DNA from 4 places in the Nonomuraea sp. NPDC052634 genome. Region 2 is predicted to be linked to each of the others. Evidence: riboswitches for the same ligand, from Rfam matches in the RefSeq annotation. Region 2 holds a riboswitch; each other region holds the start of a gene.
What was found. Region 2 has a riboswitch for cyclic di-AMP ahead of AB0K67_RS25960 (GH25 family lysozyme). Riboswitches for the same ligand answer to the same signal wherever they lie in the genome.

Region 1 (2,191 bases), on a different contig from region 2:
CTCCGAGAGCCCCGACTGGCGCAACGTCGTCACCGTGCGCGGCGTGCTGGCCGACGGCCGCACGGTCTCGGTCTCGGGCACGCTGTCCGGGCCGCGCCAGATCACCAAGATCGTCGAGGTCAACGGCTACGAGATGGAGATCGAGCCGACGGCCCACCTGTGCTTCTTCACCTACACCGACCGCCCCGGCATCGTCGGCGTGGTCGGCCGGCTGCTCGGCGAGCACGGCATCAACATCGCCTCGATGCAGGTGGCCCGCGACGTCAAGGGCGGCAAGGCGCTCATCGCGCTGACCGTCGACTCGGCGATCCCGGCCGACGTGGTCGAGCAGATCGGCGCCGAGATCGGCGCCGAGAGCGGCCGCTCGGTCGACCTGGAGGACTGAGCCTGAGCCCGGCCGGGCGGATGGGCCGGGCCCCCGGTTGATCCGGAGGACTGAGCCTGAGCCCGGCCGGGCGGACGGGGCGGGCCCCCGGTTGATCCGGAGGGCCGCGCCTTTCGGCCGGCCGGCTTGGGGTCAATACCCCTTTGACCTGCGAAGGGCCGTCACCCGTTTCGGGTGGCGGCCCTTTTCCGTCTCAGGATGCGAGATAGTAGGACATCCAAGCTTCATCCTCGGGTACTGTAGCCGGTGATGCGCCAGGTTCTCGTACTCATTACCTGCCGCGGCGGGGCCTGTTAGGGCAGGTCGACATACCCGCCGCGGTGAGCGGCGCATGTGTCGGCCGTTAAGTCCCTTCGCCCGGTCCGCAACCCGGACCACGAGATCAGGCCCGATCGGGCTCGCGACCGGAGCCCGGCTTCCCCCTCTCTTTCAGGAACGCGTCCGCGAAGCGAGATGAGTCACATGTACGAGATGTATGCCTACAACCGTGCCGAGGACCACGAGGACGAGGCCACCGAGGCCGTCCAGATGGCCCTGGACCGGCGCGACAACGGCGGAGCCCCCCAGAGCAGGTGAGTACGAGCGGCCCCGCGCTGGTCGCACGGGGCCGGTCGTCGCCGGAGTGCGGCCGGAGTTCATGGGTGTGGTCCGGTGGTCGCAGGGGTGAGGTTCAGAGGGTGGCGGTGAGCATCGGCGGTGCGGGTTCCTTGCGCCGTTCGAGCACCTTGGCCCACTGGCGGACGCCCTTGGGATCCGGTCTGACCGCGCCGACGAACGCCTGACGGCGCCACTCGGAGAGCTTCTCCTCCTTCACCACGTCGCCTGAACGTGGCGCGTGCACCATGTATCCGGGCTTGGAGATCATGCCCACGTGACCGAGGCCGCTGAAGAAGACCAGGTCACCGGGCTTGAGCTGGTTCCATCCGATCTTTCTTGAGAACGCGTGGTACTGCTCGGCGGCGGTACGCGGCAGGTGGATCCCCGCCTTCCTGTACGCCCTGAGCATCAGCCCGGAGCAGTCGTAGCCGCCGTTGCCGGTGCCGCCCCACACGTACGGGGTGCCGCGCTGGCGCATGGCGAACTTGAGCGCGACCTTCCAGGCGGGCCTAGGCCGGCGCTTCTCCAGGATGCGCTTGACCTGAGGACCGGTGAGGGTGATCGAGCCGGCCGGGCTCGTGTCCGGGCCGGCGGGGTCGCGGCTCTCGCCGGGGTCGGCGAAGGCCGGAGAGGGGAGTGCGATGAGCCCGGCGGCGACGCCTGCCAGGGCGATGGCGATGCGAGACAGGGGTCTGTCCTTCCATGCGGCCGACCGGGTTAGCTGACGGGCTCGGGCCTGGAAGGCAGCCCTACGGCGTGCGCCGATTCGCCCCTGGGGGAGGTTGGGTCCCCGGCTCCACGCAGCTGCTGCGTGGATTAGGCCTGACGGACTCTAACGAAACGGTCAAAAGGTCGCAATACGTCTAAAATCGGACGTCCGGACAGTGAGATGATGTGTTCGTCAGTCGAGACGAGCCGGTAAGGTACCGCCCATGGAGTCGCGTAACATCCGCTTGGCTGTCATCCCCGGTGACGGCATCGGCACCGAGGTCGTCGCAGAAGGACTCAAGGTCCTGGAGGCGGTGGGCACGAAGATCGAGCCCACCCACTATGACCTGGGCGCCGCACGCTATCACCGCACCGGCGAGACGTTGCCCGACTCGGTGCTCCAGGAGCTGCGCGGCTACGACGCCATCCTGCTCGGCGCCGTCGGTGACCCCAGCGTGCCGCCCGGCATCCTGGAGCGCGACCTGCTGCTTCGGCTGCGGT
Region 2 (2,191 bases):
CCCGCGGGCGAGGAGGTGGCGCTGTGCCGCTCGCGCGGCGGCACCGACGTCGACTACGGCGTGCTGACCAGGCGGCTGTTCGCGGCACTCGAACGCGACGGTGTCGAGGTGCGGACCGGGCACGAGGTGCGCTCGCTCTCCCGTGACCGCAGGTCGTGGCGGCTGCGGGTGCGCGACCTGGCGGGCGAACGCGACTAGTTCTCGCCCCGCTTCCTCAAGCGCGGCCGCCTCACCGACCTGCCGGGCTCCATCACCCCCGGCAACCTGCCCACGCTGCTCGGCGCCGCCCACGCCGAGCGCGACATGCTGCGCTACCTCGTGGGGCAGCTCGCACAGACCGGCCGCGACCGGCTGCGAGCGCTGCGCGGGTTCGTCCCGCAGGCGCGGGCGGGCGACTGGGAGCCGATCACCGCGGGCCAGCGGGTGCAGGTGGTCAAGCCGGTGCACGGGCGCGGGTCGATCGCCGGGTTCGGCACCGAGGTGGTGACGTCGGCGTACGGCGGGCTGGCCGCCCTGCTCGGCGCATCCCCGGGCGCGTCCGCGTCCGTGGCGATCATGCTGGACGTGCTCGAACGCGCCTTCCCCGACCGGCTGCCGGGCTGGCGGCCCGCTTTGCGCGAGCTTGTTCCGACGTACGGGACCGTGCTGTCCGACCAGCCCGGGCCGGCGCGGGAGACGGCCGGCAGGACGGCCAGGACGCTGGACCTGGACTGAGCAGAGCGAAAAACTTTACCTGTTCAGAAACCCCGGCGACATGGGGCTTACGGGCGGGTAACTCGCGCAATGCGAAGGTAATCCCTTTAGGATGCTTGCGGATACTTTTGCTAACTATGTACTTTTGCGGGTCGAGGGACGCCCACGCGTTACCTCGCATCTTTGACCGGACCGTACGCCTTCCCGATGGCGTGCGGCCGCCGAATCCGCGTTCTCGCGGAACCGGGGACCCACCTTTCCGGGGTGAATCGGACGCCCGCCCCTGGCGGCGTCCGTAGGGCACTTCCAGTCCCGAACCCGTCAGCTAACCCGGTAGGCGGCATGGAAGCAAGGAGTCAACCCCGCATGCCCAAGCTTGCCGACAACCGCAAGCGCCTCGGACTGGCGCTCGGCGGAGCCGTGCTCGCCGCCGTCACCGCCGTCACCGGCACCGCCCACGCCTCCACCGCCGACCACGGTGCCCCGCACGAGGCCACGCAGCACACCTCCCAGCACCAGGCTGGCTCCCTGACCTACGGTCTCGACATCTCCCACTACGAGCCGCAGTACGACTGGAGCTCCAGCTCCGCGCAGTTCGGCATCATCAAGGCCACGGAGGGCACCGACTTCGTCGACTCCTCCTTCGCCAGGCACTGGCGTGAGCTCGGCAGCAAGGGCATCGTGCGCGGCGCGTACCACTACGGCCACCCCGCCAACGACCCCATCGCAGACGCCAACCACTTCCTGGCCACGGTGAACTCCCAGCCCGCCAAGCCTGGCGACCTTCTGGTCCTGGACCTGGAGACCACTGACGGCAAGTCCGTCGGAGAGGTCAACGCCTGGGCCAAGGCGTGGCTGTCGTACGTGGAGAAGCAGACCGGCGTCAAGCCGATCTTCTACAGCGGCTGGAACTTCGCCAACACCTATGGCCACGGCCTGTCGCAGTACCCGCTGTGGGTCGCCCACTACAGCCGGGCCAAGGGCGCGGTCACCCCGCCGGCCGACTGGAAGACCTGGACGATCCACCAGTACACCGAAACGCCGATCGACCAGAACGTCTCTTCGCTGACGCCCGACCAGCTCCGCGCCCTCGGCCGCAAGTCCGCCTGACACGGACCCCCTCCCCCGCCGGTCCGCTGAACGCCCGGCGCGGAAACCCTCCCAGGGCTCGACCCGCGCGCCGGGCCCGCCCATGAAGCCGCGCGACGGTCCTGTTGCACGACAGGACCGTCGCGCGGCTTCTGCACGCAGACGGGCGGCCTCCTCGTGGCCTGTGTGAACGATCCGGGGGCCGTCAGGTGGCGGCAGCGGCGGCGACCCAATCCCCGTACCGGATCCCGCCGAGCCGTGCCTCACCCAGCGGAACGAGCGAGTGCTCGGCAAGCTCACTGCCGAAGTAGCGAGCGTCCGGATCGGCGACCACCTCGCGCGGGTCGCCCAGGGCGGCCAGCGCCTCGCGGAAGAACTCGTCCATCCTGACCCGCTCCGGCCCGGCGAT
Region 3 (2,191 bases), on a different contig from region 2:
TGGGCGGCCCGCCGCCAGCTGATCTAGCCGCGCCGATCAAGCCCGGCGGTCAGGGCCGGGCGACGGGCGCTCATTGGCGGCGGATCAGTCGGCGATGCGGACCGCGCCGGCGTAGGGCCTGTTCGCGATGGAGGCGATACGGACGACGTCGCCGGTGCGCGGGGCGTGGATCATCATGCCGCCGCCGAGGTAGATGCCCACGTGGTGCAGGTCGCTGTAGAAGAACACGAGGTCGCCGGCCCGCAGCTCAGAGCGGTCGATGTGCCGTCCGGCCGTCCACTGGCTGCCGGTGTAGTGCGGCAGCGAGATGCCGACCTGCTGGTAGGCCGCCATGACCAGGCCGCTGCAGTCATAGGAGTTGGGGCCGTCGGCGCCCCAGACGTACGGCTTGAGCTGCTGCGTCAGCGCCCACCTCGCGGCCTGGGCGGCCTTGCCGCTGCCCGGGATGGGCAGGTCGACGCGCTGGGCACGGGTGCCGGGCCGGCCCGCCTCGCCGAGCGCCCGGCGGAAGAGGTTGCTCTCGACCTTGGCGACCAGCTTGGTGATCTTGTCGCGCTTGGCGCCGAGGTCGGAGATCAGCTTCTGGACCTCGTCGATGCGGGTCTTGGCGCTCGCCCTGGCGCGCTCCGCGGCCTGCCGGGCCCTGGTGACCTGGTTGACGGCCTCGCCCTGCTGCTGCTCCAGCACGTACGTGGTGGCGGCGCGGTCGAGGAACGTGTCGGGGTCGTCGGAGGTGGCGAAGGCCAGGATGCGGCTGAGCCCGCCGGTGATGTAGGCGTTCTCGGCCAAGGCGGCCGCTTTGGCGCGCTTGGCGGCGAGATCGGCCTCACTGGCGGCCAGGGTCTTCTTCGCGGCCTCAGCGGCCCTCTTGGCGCTCTTGAGCTTCTCCCGCTGGCCGTTGTACTGCTCGGTCAGCTGCTCGATCTCGGTGTGCATCTTCTCGACCTGCTTGGCCAGGTCTTGAAGCGAGGGCTTGGGGTCGGCGGATGCCGAGCCGACGGGGGTCGCGGCCATGAACGCCGCGAGTGTGACACTTATTACACCGAGCAGGCGGGACCGCCGTGCGGCGCGTTTCGGAGGGCGGGCGTGCTTGCCCGCCGTCGTCCTCTCACGCTCGCGCGTACGCTTCACCAACCAGCTCCTTCCATCGGCGCCTGCCGGGTTAGCTGACGGGTTCGGGCCGGAGCAGCCCTACCGGTGGTGCGGATTCACCCCGGGTGGCGTTGGGGGCGCCACCGGCGGTTCCCCGGCTCCTCCCTGCGGAGGATTAGGCGTGTCGCCCGCGCGCGACACGCGGGGAACATCGTCGCTGGACACTAATGCACTCCGGGTTCGTGCTCAACCAGAACTGCCGACTCTGTTGAGGTTTCACAACCGAAGGGTCACAAGGTGATCTCGTGCCTGGCCGTACAGAACCGGTTTTATGCCGGATTTGGCGCAACTTCGGATGGGCTGCACGCCTGCTCGGAGCGCGTGCTCGGATGAGCACGAGTTGTTACAGCATGGGGCGAGACGTGGGAGTTACGGCCGAGCCGTAATGACATCTGTACCCTGGAGGGCCATGGAGCAGGTGGCCGAACTGACAGCAGCCGAGACCGCGGTGGTGGTCCGGCGTGCCCGCACACCCGATGTGCGGGCCATCAGGAGGCTTGTGGACACCTACGCGGGAGCGGGCCCGCGGCTCCTGAAGAAGGCCACCGTCACCCTGTACGAGGACGTACAGGAGTTCTGGGTGGCCGAACGGGGCGGGCAGGTCGTCGGCTGCGGCGCGCTCCACGTGCTCTGGGAGGACCTCGCCGAGGTCCGGACGGTGGCCGTGGATCCGGAGTGCCGGGGCATGGGCGTCGGCCGTCGGATCGTCTCGGCGCTCATACAGCAGGCGAAGGATCTGGGTCTGAGGCGTGTATTCTGTCTGACTTTTGAGGTCGACTTCTTCGCCCGGCTCGGCTTTCGCCAGATTCAGGGCACGCCGGTCTCACCCGAGGTGTACGCCGAACTGCTGGCCTCGTACGACGAGGGTGTGGCGGAGTTTCTCGATCTCGAACACGTCAAACCGAACACCCTGGGCAACACCCGCATGCTGCTCCATCTGACATCGGGTGACGCGGACCCTGACCATACGGAAAGGTGATTGTTGATACCTATGTCGATACGTTGGGCAGCACAGGCATGTGTCCTGACACGTGCCACA
Region 4 (2,191 bases), on a different contig from region 2:
GCGGGTGGCCGCCGTCGGATCGAGAAGCCTGGACAGGGCGCAGGCCCTGGCGGCGGAGCTGGGCGCCGAGTCGGCGTACGGCTCCTACGAACAGCTGTGCGCGGACCCGGCGGTGGACGCCGTCTACGTCGCCACCCCGCACGCCCAGCACCTGCAGGTGGCCGAGGCCGCCATCGCGGCGGGCAAGGCGGTGCTGTGCGAGAAACCGCTGGCCGCGACCGTGGACGACGCCGAGAAGATGGTGCGCCTGGCCCGCGAGGCGGGGGTCTTCCTGATGGAAGCGATGTGGATGCGCTTCAACCCGCTCATCCAGCTGATCAAGGACGACCCGCGCTTCGGCGAGATCCGGTCGGTGCAGGCCAGCTTCGGCTTCGCCCACCCGTACGACCCCGCGCACCGGCTGTGGGCGCCGGAGCTGGGCGGCGGAGCCCTGCTCGATCTGGGGATCTACCCGTTCGGGCTGGCCCAGCTCCTGCTCGGCATGCCCACCGGCCTGCACGTCACCGGTAAGCTCGCCCCGAACGGCGTTGACGCGGAGGCGGCCGGCGTCTTGCTCTACCCCGGCGGCAAGCACGCTCTCGTGGCGACCTCATTGCTCGGGAATTACCCGAACCAGGCCAGCGTTGTGGGTACTCAGATGCGCGCGGACATCCAGGCGCCGTTCTGGGCACCGCAGCGGATCGTGCTCTCCGGGCCGTCGATGGAGCCGGAGGAGCACGTACTCAATCCGGCGGACAACGGTTACGCCGGAGAGCTCCGCGAAGTCCGCGCCGCCACGGCCGAAGGCAGGACCGAATCCTCGATCATGCCTCTTGACGAATCCCTTGCCATGATGGGGCTTCTGGCCGAGGCTCGCAGTCAGCTCGGCTGACTTTACTTTTATGGATTTGTAATCCTCTTGCCTCGTGTATTACCTTATGGGGCATCTTAAGGCATACGTCCGGTTTGTCCGGCTATGTCAGACCATCGCACGAAAGATCACAGGTTTGTCCTGTGACCGCTGAATCCGCCACGTGCGGAACCGGGGACCCACGTCCTTTGGGGTGAATCGGCACTTCGGTGCCGTAGGGCAGCTTCCACGCCCGAACCCGTCAGCTAACCCGGTAAGCGGCATGGAAGCAAGGAGTAATCCCCTCGATGGCCAAGCACCGTCTTACCGCTGTCTCGAAGAACACCATTGCCCGCGCCGTGCTCGGCGCCGGCGTCCTGGCCTCGGCCCTCGGCGTCCCCACCGCGGCCCACGCCGACACCTCGATCGCCGTCGCCGCGGCCACCGCCGCGAAGCACCCGGACACCGCCCGCTCCGCCCACAAGGCGGGCGAGCGGGACGAGACGAAGATCAACGTCACCGCCGACCAGGTGCTCGCGGTCGCCAGGTCACAGATCGGCACCTCCGAGAACGCCAAGGGCGGCGGCACCCCGTACCAGCAGTGGTACGCCAACTCCCAGCGCGCGGCCGAGACCGTCGCCCGCGACGGCGGCAGCCGTACCGCTTACCTGAACGCCGCCTGGTGCTCGATGTTCGTCTCCTGGGTCGGCGAGAAGACCGGCGCCCGCCCGCAGGTCGGCTGGGACGCCTGGACCGTCGCCCACGCCAAGTGGTTCGCCGCCAACAAGCGCTTCGGCCACGAGGCCAAGCCCGGCGCCGTGGTGTTCTTCTCCTGGAAGGGCGGCAAGGCGCTGAAGGACATCCAGCACGTCGGCTTCGTCGTCAAGGACAACCGCGACGGCACCATCACCACCATCGAGGGCAACACCGGCAACGGCAAGGTCGAGGAGCGGGTCCGGCCCAAGTCGCAGGTCGTCGGCTACGGCTACCCCGAGTACGCCTCCTGACGCACTCCCACCGGCGGGTGCTCCCACCTTCTTCGTGACGGCAGAACGCGTGCCCCATCACCGGGGTGCGCGTTTCGTCATGCAGGGCTCTCGAACGCCCGGCGCTGGACGGCGTCAAGCTCGGCGTAGAGCCCCGGGACCGCGACGAGGTCGTCATGCGTGCCGCACTGCACGATCCGGCCGCCGTCGAGTACGACGATGAGGTCCGCCATCCGCACCGTCGGGAAGCGGTGGGTGATCAGCAGCGTGACGGCTCCTGGATGGCACTTCGCCGCCTCGGCGTACCGGGCGAAGACCGCGCTCTCGGACGGGGCGTCCAGCGCGGCGGTCGGCGACCGCGGACGTGGCCGTCTCC

Region 1: another riboswitch for cyclic di-AMP. It lies ahead of AB0K67_RS15070 (C40 family peptidase); the one in region 2 lies ahead of AB0K67_RS25960 (GH25 family lysozyme).
Region 3: another riboswitch for cyclic di-AMP. It lies ahead of AB0K67_RS23775 (C40 family peptidase); the one in region 2 lies ahead of AB0K67_RS25960 (GH25 family lysozyme).
Region 4: another riboswitch for cyclic di-AMP. It lies ahead of AB0K67_RS06725 (CHAP domain-containing protein); the one in region 2 lies ahead of AB0K67_RS25960 (GH25 family lysozyme).

What each region holds. Positions count from the first base shown of each region.
Region 1 covers NZ_JBFATY010000002.1:526,196-528,386, reverse strand. The annotation lists gene serA (phosphoglycerate dehydrogenase) at 1-385, shown strand, start outside; gene AB0K67_RS15070 (C40 family peptidase) at 1,056-1,460, opposite strand; cyclic di-AMP (ydaO/yuaA leader) riboswitch at 1,674-1,815, opposite strand; gene AB0K67_RS15065 (3-isopropylmalate dehydrogenase) at 1,915-2,191, shown strand, end outside.
Region 2 covers NZ_JBFATY010000006.1:142,864-145,054, forward strand. The annotation lists gene AB0K67_RS25950 (FAD-dependent oxidoreductase) at 1-198, shown strand, start outside; partial or broken gene AB0K67_RS25955 (malate:quinone oxidoreductase) at 211-714, shown strand; cyclic di-AMP (ydaO/yuaA leader) riboswitch at 903-1,048, shown strand; gene AB0K67_RS25960 (GH25 family lysozyme) at 1,060-1,803, shown strand; gene AB0K67_RS25965 (SDR family oxidoreductase) at 1,988-2,191, opposite strand, start outside.
Region 3 covers NZ_JBFATY010000005.1:292,838-295,028, reverse strand. The annotation lists gene AB0K67_RS23780 (LuxR C-terminal-related transcriptional regulator) at 1-27, shown strand, start outside; gene AB0K67_RS23775 (C40 family peptidase) at 85-1,014, opposite strand; cyclic di-AMP (ydaO/yuaA leader) riboswitch at 1,137-1,284, opposite strand; gene AB0K67_RS23770 (amino-acid N-acetyltransferase) at 1,562-2,131, shown strand.
Region 4 covers NZ_JBFATY010000001.1:1,474,582-1,476,772, forward strand. The annotation lists gene AB0K67_RS06720 (Gfo/Idh/MocA family oxidoreductase) at 1-871, shown strand, start outside; cyclic di-AMP (ydaO/yuaA leader) riboswitch at 989-1,125, shown strand; gene AB0K67_RS06725 (CHAP domain-containing protein) at 1,138-1,836, shown strand; gene AB0K67_RS06730 (hypothetical protein) at 1,990-2,191, opposite strand, start outside.